DNA from 3 places in the Lysinibacillus sp. G4S2 genome. Region 2 is predicted to be linked to each of the others. Evidence: predicted binding sites of a transcription regulator. Region 2 holds the regulator's gene; each other region holds the start of a gene.
The links. Region 2 encodes CtsR, which represses protease genes until heat stress. Its sites were predicted from a motif close to ATGGTCAATAAAGGTCAAACA; they were not measured.
Positions count from the first base shown of each region.

Region 1: clpP (ATP-dependent Clp endopeptidase proteolytic subunit ClpP) is a predicted target of CtsR. The motif match lies at 4,111-4,131, and genes of this name have one in related genera.
Region 3: QUF91_RS04590 (ATP-dependent Clp protease ATP-binding subunit) is a predicted target of CtsR. The motif match lies at 3,807-3,827, and genes of this name have one in related genera.

Region 1 covers NZ_JAUCFJ010000002.1:4,546,963-4,553,837, reverse strand. Annotated here, with positions in the region: gene QUF91_RS23255 (gluconeogenesis factor YvcK family protein) at 1-847, shown strand, start outside; gene whiA (DNA-binding protein WhiA) at 913-1,860, shown strand; gene QUF91_RS23245 (HPr family phosphocarrier protein) at 1,975-2,232, shown strand; gene QUF91_RS23240 (hypothetical protein) at 2,525-2,701, shown strand; gene QUF91_RS23235 (hypothetical protein) at 2,956-3,126, opposite strand; gene QUF91_RS23230 (hypothetical protein) at 3,123-3,269, opposite strand; gene QUF91_RS23225 (hypothetical protein) at 3,266-3,391, opposite strand; gene clpP (ATP-dependent Clp endopeptidase proteolytic subunit ClpP) at 3,434-4,024, opposite strand; tRNA gene QUF91_RS23215 (tRNA-Arg) at 4,482-4,556, shown strand; gene QUF91_RS23210 (basic amino acid ABC transporter substrate-binding protein) at 5,059-5,853, shown strand; gene QUF91_RS23205 (amino acid ABC transporter permease) at 6,087-6,791, shown strand; gene QUF91_RS23200 (amino acid ABC transporter ATP-binding protein) at 6,788-6,875, shown strand, end outside.
Region 2 covers NZ_JAUCFJ010000002.1:5,344,315-5,351,189, forward strand. Annotated here, with positions in the region: gene QUF91_RS27280 (ATP-dependent Clp protease ATP-binding subunit) at 1-1,032, opposite strand, end outside; gene mcsB (protein-arginine kinase McsB) at 1,022-2,131, opposite strand; gene QUF91_RS27290 (UvrB/UvrC motif-containing protein) at 2,128-2,676, opposite strand; gene QUF91_RS27295 (CtsR family transcriptional regulator) at 2,691-3,161, opposite strand; gene QUF91_RS27300 (DUF4870 domain-containing protein) at 3,364-3,669, opposite strand; gene QUF91_RS27305 (class I SAM-dependent methyltransferase) at 3,794-4,477, shown strand; gene corA (magnesium/cobalt transporter CorA) at 4,709-5,668, shown strand; gene QUF91_RS27315 (hypothetical protein) at 5,781-5,999, opposite strand; partial or broken gene QUF91_RS28365 (protoglobin domain-containing protein) at 6,444-6,875, shown strand, end outside.
Region 3 covers NZ_JAUCFJ010000002.1:890,356-897,230, reverse strand. Annotated here, with positions in the region: gene QUF91_RS04600 (hypothetical protein) at 594-965, opposite strand; gene QUF91_RS04595 (YjzD family protein) at 1,373-1,567, shown strand; gene QUF91_RS04590 (ATP-dependent Clp protease ATP-binding subunit) at 1,618-3,744, opposite strand; gene QUF91_RS04585 (Crp/Fnr family transcriptional regulator) at 4,016-4,702, shown strand; gene QUF91_RS04580 (hypothetical protein) at 4,699-4,905, opposite strand; gene QUF91_RS04575 (hypothetical protein) at 4,956-5,123, shown strand; gene QUF91_RS04570 (metal-sulfur cluster assembly factor) at 5,479-5,787, opposite strand; gene QUF91_RS04565 (prolyl oligopeptidase family serine peptidase) at 5,841-6,605, opposite strand; gene QUF91_RS04560 (Cof-type HAD-IIB family hydrolase) at 6,727-6,875, shown strand, end outside.

The sequences.
Region 1 (6,875 bases), 800 kb from region 2:
CTATGATATCCCACCACCTGGTGATGTTCGTAATGTTATCGCAGCTTTATCGGATGTTGAACCGCTTGTAGAGCAAATGTTTCAATATCGATTTTCAGCATCAGAAGATTTAAGTGGGCATTCATTAGGTAATTTAATGCTGACTGCTTTAACAGACATTACTGGGGATTTTAACCATGCTATTAGTGAAATGGGAAAGGTTTTAAAGGTCCATGGTCGCGTTATACCAGCAGCTAATAAAAAGATAAATTTACATGCAGAGCTTGAGGACGGTTCAGTAATTGAAGGTGAATCTAAAATTCCGATGGCAACAAAACGAGTTAGTCGTGTTTTTTTAGTACCTGAAAACGTGAAACCGTTACCAGAGGCTATTCGAGCAATCTATCGTGCTGACTATATTTTAATTGGTCCGGGAAGTTTATATACAAGTATTATTCCAAACCTTCTTGTAAAAGGAATTGGGGAGGCTGTTGTAAAAGCTAAGGGAAGAAAAATATACGTTTGTAATTTAATGACTCAAAAAGGTGAAACTATTTCCTATACAGCAGGTGACCATGTTAAAGCTTTATACAAGCATGTTGGAGATTCCTTTATAGATTCTATTTTGGTGAATGATGTAAAACTACCTCATCCTGTAAAAGAGCTTTATAAGGAAGAATGTGCGGAGCCAGTGACATTTGACGTTGCAAAGCTTGAAAGTATGGGATTAGAGGTTATTAAACGAGATATTGCTACGATTCGTTCAGACGGAACGGTTCGTCATAATGCAGCAAACGTTGCAAAATGGCTTGTAGATTACGCAAATATCTATAAGCAAACAGAAAGTGAACCAATAATAGAATCATAAAGCGCTATTTGTATATGATAAGATGGACATATACATAGAACTAAAGGTTGAAAGGAGGGCGTGATATGTCTTTTGCTTCTGAAACCAAAAAGGAATTAACCCAAATAGAAGCGGACAATCATTGTATGAAAGCAGAAGTATCTGCCCTAATTCGTATGAATGGTTCATTATCCTTTGCTAATAAACAGTTAAGCTTAGACGTACAAACTGAAAACGCTGCAATCGCAAGAAGACTTTATACGATTATGAAAAAGATGTATCCATATAATGTAGAGTTACTTGTTCGAAAAAAAATGCGTTTGAAAAAAAATAACGTATACATTTGCCGTGTAAGAGAAGGTGCACGTGAGCTACTAATTGATTTAGAAATCATCTCAGACGACTTTCAATTTAATCATACTATTTCTCGAAAGCTCATTGAAAAGAGTGGCCAAAAAAGAGCGTATTTACGAGGCGCATTTTTAGCAGGTGGCTCTGTCAACAATCCAGAAACATCAGCCTACCATTTAGAAATTTATTCATTATATAAAGAGCATGGCGAAGCTTTAATGGATTTGATGAACGAATTTGAGTTGAATGCAAAAACAATTGAACGAAAAAAAGGCTTTGTTACCTATTTAAAAGAAGCAGAAAAAATTTCTGATTTTCTTAATATTGTTGGCGCTCATCAAGCAATGATGAAATTTGAAGACGTTCGTATATTGCGAGACATGAGAAATAGTGTTAATCGCATTGTCAACTGTGAAACTGCAAACTTAAATAAAACAATAGGTGCAGCATTACGTCAGGTAGAGAATATTCGTTTTATTGAAAACTCAATAGGCCTAGATCAATTGCCTGAAAAACTTCGTGAAATTGCACGATTACGAGTAGAATATCAAGATGTAACGCTAAAAGAACTTGGTGAAATGGTATCAAGTGGAACGGTTAGTAAATCAGGTGTCAATCATCGATTACGGAAAATCGATGAAATTGCCGATGCTTTAAGACGTGGTGAAAAAATTGGTGGTTAAATTTTCATACTTTTCAGGTATGAATGTCATGCGTAATCACGTATTGTTCTTTAGCTAGTAAGTGAGGTAAGATAAAACTAATAAAATGAACGGTAGTAAAGGGGAGTTTTGAGAATGACCGAGAGAAGAGTCCATGTAAAATTAAAATTAGGACTACAAGCTAGACAAGCAGCGCTATTTGTACAAGAAGCAAATCGTTTTAGCGCAGATATCTTTCTTGAGAAAGACGAGAAAAAAGTAAATGCTAAATCCATTATGGGTGTTATGAGCTTAGCCATCGCAAAAGGAACAGAGGTTGTTCTAAGCAGTGATGGTAACGACGCTGAGCAAGCGGTTACAGCATTGGCAGCACTAATCGAAGAAGAAGATTAAAAAACATATAATGCAAAGAGACTGTCCAAGACGTAAAACTTACATCTTGGGCAGTTTTTTTGCTCTTCCACATTGAAAAAACAGGTCCCATCCTATTTGTACAATCTAAAATGAAGGTCAATGCTATGCCACTTCAATCGTCGAGGTGATGGATAGAAAGGGAAAAGTTGCGGATAGAAAGTTAAAGCGACGGGTAGAACAATCGAAGCGAAGGAAAGAAAAGGCCGGAGAAGGCAAGGCGAAGGAGGCAAAGTGAAGGAAAGAAAAGGCCGCGGCGGATAGAAGAGTCGAAATGATGGATAGAAAGGGAAAAAACGTGGATAGAATGGCCAAAAACGTGGATAGAATGGCCAAAAACGTGGATAGAAAGACCAAAATCGTGGATAGAAAAGCCGAAAACGTGGATAGAAAAGCCGAAGTGCCGGATAGAAGGGCCAAAGCGAGGGAAAGAAAAGGCCGCGGCGGATAGAAGAGCCGAAATGATGGATAGAAAGGCCAAAAACGTGGATAGAAGGGCCAAAAACGTGGATAGAAAAGCCGAAATGCCGGATAGAAGGGCCAAAGTGAAGGAAAGAAAAGGTCGCGGCGGATAGAAGAGCCGAAATCGTGGATAGAAAGGGAAAAAACGTGGATAGAAGGGCCAAAAACGTGGATAGAAGGGCCGACGTGACGGATAGAAGGGCCAAAGCGAGGGAAAGAAAAGGCTCGAAGCGATGGAAAGAGCTAACAGAGTGACGGAAAGAAATCCAAGCGACGGAAAGAATCATCCAAGCGACGGATAGAACTATCGGAGCGACGGAAAGAGCCGCCAGAGCGACGGATAGAAATTAAAGTGACGGAAAGAACTATCCAAGCGACGGAAAGAATCATCCAAGCGACGGATAGAACTATCAAAGCGACGGAAAGAGCCGCCAGAGCGACGGATAGAAATTAAAGCGACGGAAAGAACTATCCAAGCGACGGAAAGAATCATCAAAGTGACGGATAGAACAATCGCAACGACGGAAAGAGCCGCCAGAGTGACGGATAGAAATCAAAGCGACGGATAGAAATTAAAGTGACGGAAAGAACTATCCAAGCGACGGAAAGCGCCGCCAGAACGACGGATAGACCTATCGCAACGACGGATAAAACATCCCAACATTATATGTAGAACCAAAAAAGACATCTCAGAAATAATAAATCTGAGATGTCCTTATTTTTATTTACGGTCGCTACGATCCATAATATGGTCGATTAAGCCGTATTCTTTTGCACGCTCAGCAGTCATGAAGTTATCGCGATCTGTATCTCTTGAAATAACTTCAAGCGGTTGACCCGTGCGTTCTGATAAAATACCATTTAATTTTTCACGTAAGAATAAAATACGTTTTGCAGCGATTTCGATTTCAGTTGCTTGACCTTGTGCTCCGCCAAGAGGTTGGTGAATCATTACTTCAGCATTCGGTAATGCGAAGCGTTTACCAGGTTCACCTGCAGCAAGTAGGAAAGCACCCATAGATGCTGCCATACCAATACAAATTGTTTGTACTTTCGGCTTGATGATTTGCATTGTGTCATAAATTGCCATACCAGCAGTGATAGATCCACCTGGTGAGTTAATGTAAAGAGAGATATCTTTATCTGGATCTTCTGCTTGTAGGAATAGAAGTTGAGCAACAATTGAGTTAGCAACATTGTCGTCAATTGCACTTCCTAATAGGATAATACGGTCTTTTAGTAGTCGTGAATAGATGTCATACGCACGTTCACCACGACTTGTTTGTTCAATAACTGTAGGAATTAAATTCATGTTAAATCCTCCTTAAAAAACTAAATTCGAATACTTTTGCTGAAAAACATCCGTTGTGTTTCAGCTGTATCCTTATCATACACATTATAGTCAGGGAAGGTCAAATATTAACCCTGTTAAAGTGAAATAAATTAAATAAAAAATGGATCGATACAAAAATCTGATCTTGCTTAAAAAGTATTGCGAAGTACGGGCGACGAAAAGGCTCAGGCAACGTCTGCCTAAAGCGTCCGGTCGTAGTCATGCGCGGTCAACTATATATTTTGGTGAAGAGCCTAAAAAAAATTAAAATCTTTTGCATTCTATAGTTGAATTATGAGCAATAGGTTTGTATAATTGATAAGGTCATAAGTTAAAGTACAGTACACTATTTTGCAGGTATGCTTCAAATGAGGATTATCTACATCATGCTTTTCATAAAGCCTAGAGTGAGTACTTTTTTTTTGTGGTCTTAATTGCCCTCGTGGTGTAATGGATAACACGTAAGATTCCGGTTCTTGCACTGGGGGTTCGATTCCCTCCGAGGGCGCCATTTTACTGATTAATTGATTTATTTTTATAGCTCATTCTCCTAATAAGTAGTTTAGCAGCCTGCTTAGTGGAGAAGAGGGGAAAATAATGGGAATACTATCTAGTTAGCATTATTCCCGTATGTGTTCCTTTCAAACCTTCAAAAAAGCAACAACTCCAAATTATTTTTTAGTGAACATACTGTACGTGAAGACTAGTGTACTAGTCGGAAAAAAGAATCCTATCTGAGGGGATTCTTTTTTTTTTGCCAAAAAACATCTACCTTGGGCATAGTTCTGATATGTATAAATATACATTTTAGGTTAGATTTCCGTTTATTAATGCCGTTTTCTGCTAAAAAACCCAAACGAAATAAATTTTTATGAAAAAATAATTACTTTTATACAGAATGTTATTGTCTAAAGAGAATAATGTCACTATAATTGACCTAATAGTCTAAAGTTTCCGAATTGACTAAAATATTAAGTGTGTTTCGGAAAACAATCGAATTAGGGGGAGTAGCTATGAAAAAAAGTTTATCTATGTTACTTGTGGTCGTCGCAGCATTTGCAATAGTTTTAGCAGGTTGTGGCGCAAAAGAAAAGACATCATCTGGTAGCGAGCCATCCGAAGGTGAAAGTGGTAAAAAAGTTTATAAGGTAGGAACAGAAGCTACTTTTGCACCATTCGAATCGCTTGATGATAAAGGTAATGTTGTAGGAATTGATGTCGATATTTTAAAGGCGATTGCTGATGAAATGGGATTTGAAGTGGAATGGCAAAATATTGGTTGGGAGCCTGTATTCCAAACAATTAAGAATGGTGAAACAGATATCGGTGCATCTGGGATAACTATTAATAAAAAGCGTAAAGAGTCATTTGACTTTACTGAGCCATATTATGAATCTCAATTAGTAATCGTTGTAAAGGAAGATTCAAAGATTAAATCTTTAGATGATTTAAAAGATAAAAAGATTTCGGTACAAATTAATGCTACTGGTCATGAAGCTGCTAAAAAGCTTCAAGGTGAATCAAGTACAAATATTATGGCATTTGAAACCCAACCAATTGCTATTCAAGAGATGCTAAATGGAAACGTAGACGCAACAATTGGTGATAATGCGGTAGTTTATGAATATATTAAGGCACATCCAAAAGAAAAGCTTAAAGTAGTTAAAGATGACGCATTTGAAAAAGAATATTATGGATTTATGGTTCAAAAAGGGAATAAAGAGCTGTTAAACCTATTAAATGAAGGTCTGAAAAAAATTAAAGAAAACGGTAAATTAAAAGAAATTACAGGAACAGAATTTAAGTAATAATAAATACATGATGCCACTAGTATAGTTATGCTAGCGGCTCATTTATTTTCATATAGCAAAATGTTATTGTAGCGAAAGCAAATCGGCAGCTACAGCTACAAATGTTCTCTGTTGCGAAAGCAAAGCGACAGCAACAAATGTTCTCTGTTGCGAAAGCAAAGCGACAGCAACAATTACGCCAATGCGAAATTGATTTTTGATGGAATTAAAAGGGGAAGTGGGGTTTTCGGATGGACATCTTTGACTTACGCTGGGACATAGTCTGGAACTACCGTGATATGTTTATACGTGGTATTGGTGTGACGCTAATTTTAACGCTCAGTGGTTATTTTGGCGGAATTCTTTTAGGGCTATTTTTAGGACTTGGAAAATTATCGACTAGAAAATGGATTTATTGGCCATGTAAACTGTACGTAGATTTATTTCGTGGGACACCGATGCTTGTACAAATTTTATTAATTCACTTAGCGGTGATACCGACTATTTTTGGACATTCATTAGGCTATATGGTGTCAGGGATTACGGCGCTTATTTTAAACTGTGCGGCATACAATGCAGAGATTTTCCGTGCGGGAATTCAAAGTATTGCTAAAGGACAAATGGAGGCAGCTCGTTCTCTTGGCTTAACACATAACCAAGCGATGCGAAAAGTCATTTTACCACAAGCTTTTAGACGAATGATTCCGCCGTTAGGTAATGAGTTTATTGCTTTATTAAAAGACTCATCTTTAGTAACCGTTATTGCGGCTCCAGATATTTTATATGCAAGTAAAGTAGTAGCAGGAGCGAGCTTCCGTTTCTGGGAACCATATATTGTTGCAGCAGTATTATATTTAATTTTAACGTATGGTGTAACAAAGATTGTAGCATTTATTGAAAAGCGATTTAGTAATAGCTATGTCCCTCGTAAGACAGAAGGGCGGGAAGCACGATGATTAAAATTGAAAATTTACACAAATATTTCGGCAAATTGGAAGTATTAAAAGGTATTGATTATGAAATTCAAGAAAAGGAAGTTG
Region 2 (6,875 bases):
AGTTGGCTCATCAACTTGAATCGGTTGGAAACGACGCTCTAATGCCGCATCCTTCTCAATATATTTACGATATTCATCTAGTGTTGTCGCACCAATACATTGAAGCTCACCACGAGCTAAAGATGGTTTTAAAATATTTGAGGCATCAATGGCACCTTCTGCACCACCTGCGCCGATTAATGTATGCAATTCATCGATAAATAAAATAACATTGCCTGCTTGGCGAATTTCATCCATTACTTTTTTCAAGCGATCTTCAAATTCACCACGATATTTTGTTCCAGCAACAACTGTCCCCATATCAAGTGTCATAACACGTTTGTCGCGAAGGATTTCTGGCACTTCATTATTAATAATTTGCTGTGCTAAACCTTCAGCAATAGCCGTTTTACCGACACCAGGCTCACCGATCAGTACAGGGTTATTTTTTGTACGGCGAGACAGTACCTCGATAACACGAGTAATTTCCTTGCTTCGACCAATGACCGGATCTAAAGTGCCTTCACGAGCAATTTGCGTTAAATCACGCGCAAGACTATCTAATGTTGGTGTATTTGCTGCCTGTGCAGCTTGTTGACCAGATTGAGCATTATCGTTATTACCTAATAACAATAGCACTTGCTGACGAGCTTTATTTAATCCGACACCAGCATTGTTTAATACACGAGCCGCTATACCTTCACCCTCACGAATAAGTGCTAATAGTAAATGCTCTGTGCCTATATAAGAATGACCTAATTTGCGTGATTCATCGACTGATAGTTCTATTACTTTTTTAGCTCGAGGTGTGTAGTGGACAATTGGACCAACATCCTCTTTACCTTTCCCTACGAGCTCTTCAATACCTGCTTCAATCATTTGAGGACTAATATCAATGGCTTCCAATGCTTTTGCAGCAATACCACCGCCTTCACGGATAAGCCCTAATAGAATATGCTCTGTTCCAATTGATTCGTGTTTCCAACGAATAGCCTCTTCTTGTGCAAGCTGTAAAACTTTTTGCGCGCGTTGTGTAAAACGATTAAACATCAAATGAACCCTCTCCTTTTTCCCCAATAATAGGCTTACTCATATTTTCTTGAAATAATGCCTCACGAAGCATTTCAGCTCGTGCGCGATCTCGCTCAGCAGGTGGCAAAACATCCCCTGCATAATGCTGTAAAAATCCAGGTTGCATACTGACAACACATTCGTTTAAAGTCGTCGCTTTAATACCTTTAATTAGCTGTAAATCAACCCCTAAACGAACATTTGATAGGCAAGTAGCCGCTTCCTCACTCGTTAAAATTCGAGCATGTGTTAAGGTACCTAAAGCACGGTATACGCGGTCTTCTAGGGCAAGCTCTGCTTTTTCCATTAACTTACCTCTTGCATGCCGTTCTTTCTGAATTATTTTTTCAGCGACACTTTGAATGTCCGCTAAAATATCATCCTCTGTTTTTCCTAGTGTAATCTGATTCGACACTTGGTAAACATTACCTAAATTTTCACTACCTTCTCCATATATTCCCCTCACTGTCATTCCTAATCGTGTCATTGCATTAATGATTTGATTCATCTGACCTGTGAGTGTAAGGGCTGGTAGGTGCATCATGACAGATGCTCGCAAACCAGTACCAATATTTGTTGGACAGCTTGTTAAATAACCAAATGTATCTCGAAATGCAAAAGGCAATGCTTTCTCTAAGATACGATCAATTTTATTGGCCTGTTCATATGCTTTTTGAAGTTGAAAACTGGCCGCCATACATTGAATGCGTAAATGGTCTTCTTCGTTCACCATAATGCTAGTTGATTCGTCATCAGATAAAAGTATGGAACCCACTAGCTCTTTTTTTGCAAGCTGAGGACTAATTAAATGTTTTTCAACAAGTATTTGACGCTGTAAAGATGTTAAATCCTTAATAGCAAAATAAGAGTAATTTTCTTGAAGTTTCGTACTATCCTTTATTGCATGTGTAACTGCCTGCTCCACCTGTAATGCCTCATTCTCTGTAAAAGCTAATGGAAAGCGATAACCATCTAAATTTCGAGCAAGACGGATGCGTGTACTAATGACAATATCTGAATAATCGTCCTCTACACTCATCCATATTGGTGTTGCACGTTCTAAAAACGATTCAATCATCACGACACATCACCGCCTTCAAATTGTAGCTGCTTCTCAAGTTCCTTGGCTTCATCACGAAGCTTGGCTGCCTCTTCAAAATGTTCTTCATCTACAGCAACCTTCATACGTTTACGAATATCTTCAATTTGCTTTTTGATAACATAAACATTGCTCCTGGCACCAGGCATTTTCCCTATATGTTGAGGACCAGCCTGGATACGGTTAAAGAGCTTCGGTAAGTGCTCGCTAAAGGTGTCATAGCAGCTAGGGCATCCAAATTTACCTTCTTTTAAAAACTGTTTATACGTAAATCCACATTGTGGACAGGTTTGCGGTTGTGGTTGCGCCTGCTGTTTTTCACCTACTTTTTGTTGCTGCCACGAAGGTGAGCCAAACCAATTGGATAATAGCTGTTGTATTGATACTGGCTCCTGTTTAAATTCTGCATGAAATGGATGGAACTGAGAGGCGCAGACGTCACAATAATGATGCTCCACCTTTTGACCACTTTGAACTTGTGTTACGGTAACTGTTGCATTACGTTGCTTACAATGTTCGCAAATCATTTCCATCACCTCTTTTATTTTTGCTGTTCATATTTAATCGTTGTTAGCATCGCTCGTAATATTCTTGACCGAATGTTATCCCGTAAAGGGAGTTGCAAATCTATAGTTGAGCGATCAACTGCCGCTAACATTATTTTCGCTTCTCGCTTTGAAATTACCTGCTCATCAATTAGTCGATAAACTAAATCTTCTGCCATTGTTTGCGATGCCCCACCTTCAATTTGCCTGAGGACATCGTCGATTAGATCAATTTGTGAATTCGCACGGACACGTAAAATTCGAATGTATCCACCACCACCACGTTTGCTTTCAACAAGGTAACCTCGTTCGGCAGTAAATCTTGTATTAATTACATAATTTATTTGTGAGGGCACGCACTGAAATTTATCTGCAATTTCACTACGTTTTATTTCAATATGCCCTTCTCCACCTAATTCAAGTACTTGCTTTAAGTAGCCTTCTATGATGTCTGATATATTACGCATTTTAGGAATACACCTCGCTTACTCCACTGACTTTGACTATCTTTGACTTTCTTTGAGTATATTATACAAAACGCTTGAAAATAATTGCAATTATTTCGCACACTGAAATGTCGAAAGCCCCGCTCATACCTATAATTTACCCTTATCATCAATGAAAAAAACGCAAGCATATGCCACTAGCATATACTTGCGTCTATAAAAATTATACCCAACGACCAACAATTGGATAACGCCAAGGCATATCAGATAAAGCCTTCACAATACCGATAATTGGGACAACGAATAACATAATTCCGAAGATAATTAAGAACGGAATACCAATTAGTAAAAAGCTTAAAATACTTGAAATTGCAATTAAAACCCACATTATAATTTGGAACAGCAATGCTTGGACGGAGATTGCTTTTATTTCTTCATCAGAACTAATTAAGAAAAATATAATTGGTACTATCCATGGCGCGAAAAACGCACTTGCGTGTATGATTACCTTAGACCATTTTGTTTCCATTTATATCAATCCTTCCTTATCATTTTATTTTGTTTTATGTACTTTATTTACGGATTTATACCCTAGATAGTTTCAACATTTTAATTGGATATATATAAAATTTTTGAAAGGCATGTGATACTCAATGGAATTTAATAACACACTTGCAAACGAATATGAAAAAGGCATTCGCCGTACGCTACCTAGTTATGATGCGATGCTGCGTTTAACACAAACCTTTTATCAATCTACATTACCCGAGAAAGCTGATTTTTTAATCGTTGGTTCAGGAAGCGGCAATGAAATTTTACAGCTCGCTGAGAAAAGGGCTCATTGGTCATTTGTTGGCATAGATCCTTCTTCAGCAATGCTACAAATTGCTGAAGAACGTTTAAAACCTCTACCTAATAATATGTCTTTACATCAAGGCACTATACTAGATACTTTACTGCCTTCAGTGAAATTTGATGCTGCTAGCTGTATTTTAGTACTTCATTTTATCAATGATCATCAAGAAAAACTTGCAACATTAAAGGAAATAGCAAATAATTTAAAACCTGGTGCACCATTTGTGCTCGTCTCAAAATACGGGCAACTAGGTTCTTTAGAAACGGAGTTACAATTTGATTTGTGGCGTGCATATTGGCTACAGCATACAAAGCTATCACCATCAGAGGTAGCAGAAATGGAGAAATCCATACGTTCTCTTTCATTTATGCGTGAAGAGGACATTTTATCACTATTACAGCAGGCAGGCTTTACAAGATCATCTAGATTCTTTGCCACTACTTTATTTGGCGGTTGGATATGCTATAAAGAAGGCGAATAATGTGAAACTTTAATCATGGGGCTTTCTCCATCCATCACTGATGATTAGTCTTCACCAGTCGGACTTGTTAAATTCCCACCTTAATTTTTAGGTGGGAGTCTTGTGCCTGACGCTTCGCTTTCGGTACAGATAAATTATTGCCCGTTAGTACGAGATAAAATTTAAGGCGCTATTTGTTGTAAAGACAAACATACCTGTTAGGATAGAGTCAACAGAAGTGAGGTGAATGCTGTGATACGTACAATTGGAATTACAAAAAACCAACAGGTTATAAAGGACTTTCCACTTGAGGATATACACAAAAACGAATTTGAATGGTACTGGGTCGATTTTAATTGTCCGACCGATGATGAAGAACTACTGTTAGATACATTCTTCCACTTCCATCCACTTGCTATAGAAGATTGCTTAATGCGTTTACAGCGGCCAAAACTCGATTTTTATGATGATTTCCATTTCTTTGTTATTCAAAGGGTTAACGAAGAATTAATAGCTGAGGAAGTAAATATTTTTGTTTCTAATAAATTTATTGTTACATTCCATAAAAACGTAGCACCTGAAATAGATCGAGTACAAAAGATGCTAGAAAAACAGCCAAAGAATTGGGAACGAGGCACAGTATATTTAACGTATCAGGTAATCGATAAAATCGTTGATAGCTATTTTCCACTTGTCTATAAAATCGAGGATCATTTAAATGTACTTGAAGACGAGCTTACCTATCAAAATAACCCCAATGCCATGAAAATTGTGTTCGAATTCCGCAGTGATTTGCTTCATTTGCGTCGCACAATATTACCGATGCGTGATTTATTATATCGGATACTTAATTCTTATCGTTTTTCACTAAAAAAGTCTGAACGAGCTTACTTTGGCGATATTTACGATCATCTGCTAAAGCTTACAGAAATGGTAGAATCCAATCGTGAACTTACAGCTGATATGCGTGATAGCTATATGGCGATGAGCTCTAGCCGTATGAATGGCATTATGATGACATTAACTATTGTATCTACCATTTTCATTCCGTTAACATTTATAGCTGGTGTTTATGGTATGAACTTTGATAATATGCCTGAACTTCATGGTCGATATAGCTACTTTATCGTGCTTATTTTGATGATTTTAATTGCACTATTTATGCTCGTCATTTTTAAAATGAAAGGCTGGTTCAAATTATTTAAAACTTAGGCTTTTCAAGACCAGTAGTATTTACATCATTTCACAGGTTACATAAAAGCAAAGAATCTGCGAGTCCCTTCAGTTTTCACTCTGAAGAAGCAGCAGATTCTTGCTAATAACCTTATTTTTGCTTGGACGGCCCACGATCATCAATTTTATTTTCACTCTGCTGTGGAAATAAAAAGTATGCGAGTACCCCTGAAAATAATGTTGCACAAATTGTAATTAGTAATTGATCTAAATTTGGTACTTCAGCATAGTATTTTCTTAACATATAAACTGAGCCAATTGCTACAATTACCATGACTGGAATAACAAATTTAAAACGTTTTTTCTCCATGCAATCCCCCTCCTTAAACCTATTTTTTCCACGTACGATTTTTATCAATTTCGCCTTGGCTTAATTGCGTCCGAAGTCTTTATCTTCATTCAGTAGGTGTTTGAACATCCACTGAAAAGAGACCACATCAGCATTAATTCTTCACCTTCAGAGGTAGGATCTTGAAGATAAAGCTAAACAGTTCGTATTTTACATGTTTCCTATTTAGAATTCAATTTGCTCATTCTCTTTAAAAAAGTATATTTCATGGCGTTTAATCGACAATCGTCTGTCATTATTATAAAAAATTTTAGAAATAAACGAAATTTTTAACCAAATAACCAACAAAAAATAGTAAAATGATAAAATACAATATATTTAGGACGTTAACAAACTTTACAATTTTTACAAAGGGCCTTTATTGATATATTTATTTTGCATTTATAAAGAATGGAGCAAACAACAATGAGTTGGTTTACAAAAAACAGCAATGCTAGCTACTCAATAACGTTAACACCTGAGGCATTTCAGAACAATGTGCGTTTAGATGTTTCTAATCACCCTAGATTACAAAAACAATTGCAATTATTAGATTTATCGACTGAGGATTTAACCATTATTAAACAACTACAACCTTTAGCTAAGGATCTAATTCCTAAAATGGTAGAACAATTTTATACAGCGATTAGTTTAAGTCCGGAATTAGTTAATATTATTAATAGAACTTCACATATTAACCGTTTAAAGGTTACTTTACATAAACATTTAAGTGATATTTTTGAAAGCAATATTAATGACTCTTATATCAACGAACGAAAGGCAATTGCCGAGACCCATGTTCGCATTGGTCTACAGTCAAAGTGGTATATCGCTTCATTCCAGTCATTAACTTCAACT
Region 3 (6,875 bases), 4.5 Mb from region 2:
TAAAAAAAGCTGCAAATAAATCTGCAGCTTTTTTCCAAACAATTATTAACATATATTATCAACAACGCAAAAGTCTATATCGTAAAAAGATGAAAGGTGGCTCTCGCATGGATTTGCGTACGTCCAACCCATTCTCTAATAGGTCGTTAAGGATCACGTTTTCTTTTGAACACTTAGTACTCTGAAGAAATCGCTTGATGGGTTGTAGCACAGAAGGTTTCAAACGACGTGTTGTACGCTTCTTTTTATGAGGTGTGCTACCGTAGTTGTGCCAACGTAATGGCTGATGCTTTAATCGTCTGGTGTTGCGGTGGTGTTTTTGGTTCAATAAACAAAGTTGAATAATACGCATCCGCAATGGTAATCAAGTAAATCAAAAAAAGTAATTGTTTCATTCAATGGTTCAAAACTTCATTTCTCCCTTTTTTCGGTTCTATCAATTCGAATTGTATAGTTATAATACGAATGGTACGTAAAAAGGTTTCATATTTAATGACCAGCTCACAGAAGATCCCTTAAATACCCATCAAGCTAATTTCGCTTTTGAAAAGCTCTAGTTCACTATGCACCAGCTCGTATTGAGATAGCTTAGACTACACCATTGGTTTGAATAATAGATAACCATATGCTAATCCTTTTACTCCGTAGAATAAAATTGGAGCGAGTATGAACCATGCTAATTTTTTATCCAATACTTCAACCTTTTCTTTACTAGTCTTTTTCTCTATCACTTTTTCAATCAATAAAACAAAGATAATAATCATACCTACCAACAATAATGAAAAAATCATTTTCCACATTAATGTAGAAGCTAAGAAAAGATACACTTCCGGGAACAGAAGGAAATCGAAAATAGGTATGAACCAATCGAATAGTTTACCGTCTAAAATGTTCTCAATTGATGGTTGTTCGGTTGTTAGTTGCCTTTTAACTTCTTTAATAATTTCTTTTAAAAAATCTCTCATTCTCTTTCCCCTTATAACGCTTATTATATTTCCAATATTTTCTACGGAGTTGAAAGTAAAAAGTTTCGTTGAAGATTTTAAAACCATCGCTTAAGACATAATAAAAAACCACAATTATCTAAAATAACTCTTCAAACTCATAATGAAGAACAGGTGCAAGCCGAAATAAAATTAATGCTTTTTGCCCTATTCTTCTCGACCACGTATCGAGCGGCTACGACACTCTCCTGCCTTCAGTATTTGCTACGGTTTCGAATTGCATTAAATTAAAAAAGTAGTAAGGTTATCGTTGTGACAAATTCGCCATGTTTCACGGAAAAGGTTCTTTTTTTTTCGATTTATGTTATGATATGATAATGAATATGTAGTAAAACTTTATGATAAAAAGTTCGGTTGAGGTGAAATTAATGCAATATATCGTAACGTTCATATGGTCATTCCTACTAGTTTCAATGTTAAACTACGTAGTAAGCTCTGTACTTGGCGTACCATTTGAATTCCAAACGGGTGCAATCGTATCAGTTGTATTCTCAATTCTTATTTTCGTTATTGGTGCAATTATTCCAAACGAGCCAACTCCAGAAGCTGCAGACCATCATTAATTTAAACAAGAAAGACCTGTTCCACATCGTGCGAAACAGGTTTTTTCATGTTATTTTTCAACAATACATTGGCCATCGTGTATTCTAATGTGCAATGTTTCTCCCGGTAATACTTCACCACGTAGCAATTCTTTTGCAACTGCCGTTTCAATATAACGCTGCACGAAGCGTTTTAGTGGTCTTGCGCCAAACTGAGCATCCGCACCTTGTTCTACAACCCAATCAATTACATCTTGTTCTACTTGTAAAGTAATATCTTGCTCTGCAACTCGTTTGACAAGCTGTTCGACATATTTCCAAGCAATCGCTGTAAAGTGCTTATCAGATAGTGCGTGGAACATAATAATGTCGTCCATACGATTTAACAACTCTGGTTTAAAGTGCTGTCGCAGTGCAGCCATCACTAAATCCTCAACTGCTCCATCGTCCTCTTTTGCTTCCATCAAATAGTTTGAACCAATGTTAGAAGTTAAAATGACTACTGTGTTCGTAAAGTTGACCATACGACCTTGACTATCAGTAATGCGTCCATCATCTAAAATTTGCAGTAAAATATTCGCGACATCTGGGTGCGCCTTTTCAATTTCATCTAGTAATACAACTGAATATGGATTACGGCGAACAGCTTCTGTTAATTGTCCACCTTCCTCATAGCCAATATAACCTGGAGGCGCCCCTACAAGACGTGATACGCTATGTTTCTCCATATATTCACTCATATCAATACGAATAAAATGATCCTCAGAATCAAACAGCTGTGCAGCTAGTGCCTTCGCAAGCTCTGTTTTACCAACACCAGTTGGTCCTAAGAATAAAAAGCTACCAATTGGTCGATGTGGATCTTTGATACCAGCCCGCGCACGCCATACCGCTTCTGTGACAAGCTGTACGGCATTGTCCTGACCGATAACACGTTCATGTAATGTATCTTTTAAACGCAATAATTTTTCGCGCTCACCTTCTACTAATTTTGTCACCGGTATTCCTGTCCATCGTGAAACAATAGACGCGATTTCATCAGCTGTTACCTCTTCGCGTAAAATACGTGATTCCGTACCATTCTCTAATTGTTTTTCCATCTCTTGAATTTCCTTTTCAAGTGTAGGCATTTTCCCATGACGTAGTTCAGCTGCTTTATTTAAATCATATTTACTTTCTGCTTCATCTAAGTCATGGCGGTATTTATCAAGCGTTTCACGTTTTTTCTGAATGGCATGTAACGCTGCTTTTTCAGTTTCCCATTGTTTAAGCATGCCCTCAGAGGATTCTTTTAGCTTTGTTAATTCCTCACGTAGTTGCTCTAGACGCTTTTTACTTGCCTCGTCCTTTTCCTTACGCAGTGCTTGTTCCTCAATTTCAAGCTGCATAATACGGCGCTTTACTGCATCCAATTCCTGTGGCATGGAATCAATTTCTGTTCGAATCATTGCACATGCTTCATCTATTAAATCAATGGCTTTATCCGGCAAGAAGCGCTCTGTAATATAGCGATTCGAAAGCTCTGCTGCCGCTACAATTGCTCGGTCATGAATACGTACCGCATGATGTAACTCAAAGCGCTCTTTTAAGCCACGTAAAATGGAAACTGTATCTTCAATAGATGGTTCACGTACAAGTACTTGTTGAAAACGACGCTCTAAAGCAGGGTCTTTTTCAATATACATACGGTATTCATCTAATGTTGTAGCACCGATACAATGTAACTCTCCTCGTGCAAGCATTGGCTTTAACATATTCCCAGCATCCATTGCCCCATCCGTTTTACCTGCACCAACTATTGTATGAATTTCATCAATAAATAAAATGATACGCCCTTCAGATTCCTTCACTTCTTTAAGTACACCTTTTAAGCGTTCTTCAAATTGACCTCGATAACTAGCACCCGCTATTAAAGCACTCATATCAAGCTCGTACAATACGCAATCTTTTAATCCCTCAGGTACATCACCTTTGACAATACGTTGAGCTAACCCTTCTACGATTGCTGTTTTACCAACACCTGGCTCACCTATTAAGACAGGGTTATTTTTCGTTTTACGCGTTAAAATACGAATAACATTACGAATTTCTTCGTCACGACCGATAACCGGGTCCATTTTGCCGTTTTTCACTTCTTCAATCAAATTACGTCCAAATTGCTCCAATGGTTTTTTATTATCTGTTTGTTGAAATTGCATATTTAGCACTCCTTTTGAATAATGTTAGCGGAATCCCGTTTGCCATTCTGTTTAATGAAAAATGTTTGACCTTTTCTGACTAACTTTATTTTACAACAAACGACAAACCTTAGCAAAGAATAAGCTCTAAAATTCCTTCACTTCTACCTGAAAAGTTACGCTATAATAAAAGCATGTTTCTTAGATTTAGTATCGAAATTATTCACCATCCTTTTGTAATAAACAGCCACTTATTACAAAAAGAAAGAGATGTGTTGGACATATGGTTTTAATGGATAATATGCAAGAGCAATTTCACGATCTTTTTCAAAAGCACGGTGTTTTTATTAAAGTGAATAAGGATAGTAAAATTTTTTTAGAAGGCGAACGTGCGAAAGAAATATACTATATAAAAACAGGAGCTATCTCGATTAGTCAGGAAACTGAGAACGGGAAGGAACTAACAATTCGAATTTGTGGTCCAGATAGTATGATTGGTGAAGGCTCATTATTTTGTAACTTTACGTATCATTCCATGACTGCTAAAGTATTAGAACCCTCTAGTTTATATGTTCTAAGCCTTAAATCATTGGAACTTTTATTAGTAGAACAACCTAATTTAATGGTGGAATATATGAAGTGGTTGCAAACAGAAAATTTAAAGCATCAAAGTCGTTTGCGTGATCTAGTTTTAAACGGTAAAAAAGGCGCTTTATTTTCAACGCTCATCCGTCTTACGAACACTTATGGTAAGCCTTTAGAAAATGGCAACGTTTTTATTGATTTCCCATTAACAAATACTGAATTTGCTAATTTATGTGCGACGAGTAGAGAAATGATCAATCGCATGCTTAATGATTTAAAGAAACACAATATTATTTCCTTCGAAAAGAGTTATATAACCATTCACGATTTACAATTTTTAAAGGATGAAATCGCCTGTGAGAATTGTCCGTTACAAATATGTCGTATCGATTAATACGCTAATCCCCGCTTACCGTTATAAGCGGGGATTTTATGTTTTAGAAAAACTATGCCGTTAAAGCATGGCTCATTGGCAAAATGAGGGGTTGATTTCCGTTCCGGCTGGGCGCTTTGTAGCTGACGCCTCGCTTTCGCGCAGAGCAGAGCTTCCTGGGGGCGTTCGATGAGCCGCTTCACTAAGTATATATCTTCTGACATGTCACTCTAATTTATTGTGATAAAACGAAACTTCAGCAAGATGTGTTTCTGTGCGAAAGCGTAGCGGTAGCAACAATGGGGTTTCTGGGCGAAAGCGTAGTGCTAACGTAGCGACAGCAACAAGATGTGTTTCTGGGCGAAAGCGTAGTGGTAGCGGCAACAATGTTTTTCATGTGCGAAAGCGTAGCGGCTCGATGCTCCAAAATACCGATCGTTGATAAAATGCCTACAATCGCTGATAACTTCGTGATATCGCTGATAACTTCGAGAAAATCGCTGATAAAATGCTGACAATTGAGGTTAACTTCGTGATATCGCTGATAATTTCGTGATATCGCTGATAAAACCCCTACAATCGCTGATAACTTCGTGATACCGCTGATAAAACGCCGACAATCGCTGATAAATTCGAGAAAACCGCTGATAAAATGCCTACAACCGCTGATATCATCAAGAAAACCGCCGATAACATCAGAAAAGCGCGAGAAATCAACGTTTCTACAATTGATTTCTCACGCTTTTTAAGGTTTTGACCAGTTTTGTCCCAGCCTCTTTCATGTGCTCTAAGCGGACTTATCGTACACCTAATGCCATTTTTGCGTAGCGAGACATTCTATCTTTTGACCACGGTGGATTCCATACAATATTAACATTTGTACTTTTTACCTCCGGAAGCTCACCTAATGCTGTATTCACTTGATCAACAATAACAGGTCCCATTGGGCAGCCCATAGATGTTAGCGTCATTGTAACCGTTGCTACACCTTCTTCATCTAAATCTACATCATATACTAAACCTAAGTTGACGATATCAATACCAAGCTCAGGGTCAATTACATTTTCTAATGCACCGAACATGCTGTCTTTCATATCTTGATCCATCTGTATTTCTCCTTCCATCACAGTGTTAACTTAATCATAGCAGATGCATCTTATTATGCCAAATGCTGTGCAAGCCATTCAGTTGCTGCTAACATACCGTCTCGTGATACTGCGTGGCCTGCTTTTTTATTTGCCAAAAATTTTAAGTCTTCCGGATTTGTTTCATAGTATTGGCATAAAGTTAAATAAAACTTATACGTATCTTTGAAAGGTACAGTTTTATCTAATTCCCCATGCCAAAATAGTACAGGTCGTCCTGCAAATTTTTCTGGTGTTAGACTAATATCATATTTAGCTAGCAGTTCATTTGTTTGCTGTACCTGTTCTTCGGACATTGGCCAATTAACACCGTTATTAGTGAACTGTTGTAATTGATATTCACCTAATTTAATAAAACCTGGCGCACCCATACATACTGCAGCTGTTTTAATCCAATCATAAAGCTTTAAGCAGCCTGACGTCACTATTCCACCCATCGATGTACCAGCGATGCCAATTTTATCATTCACTAATAATTGTTTATTCTTTAATTCATTATATAATTGTTCAACTTCATGAATAGAATTTAAAACAATATCCCAAAACTGTAAGCTCAATTGCATCTCAGTTAGACCTTCACTACGGTCACCATGTAATTTTGCATCTGGTAATAGGACACGCACCCCTTTATCTACTAATTGATATGCATAATGTAAGTTATGTTCTTTTGCACTCATAAAGCCATGTATGAAAATTACTACCGGGGTTTCTTCATTCATATTTTCAGTATGTATATGTAATAAAGGAATATTTCCCCACGTTTCTTTCTCAACAATCATCTTTGTCACTCCCTATTACTGTCTCATCTTTATGTTAGCAAACTTTTTCCAATGTGACAAAATTTTGACGAACGGATGACAAAGAGATACTATTCAAACTATAGGAAAGGGGCAATGAGCTATGAAACCACATTTAATCGTTTTAGACTTAGATGGTACGTTATTAACAGACCAACAACAAATTTCCACAAAAACTAAAAATACATTATTGCAGGCAAAGGAACAAGGTCATCAAGTGATGATTGCTACAGGCCGCCCTTATCGTGCGAG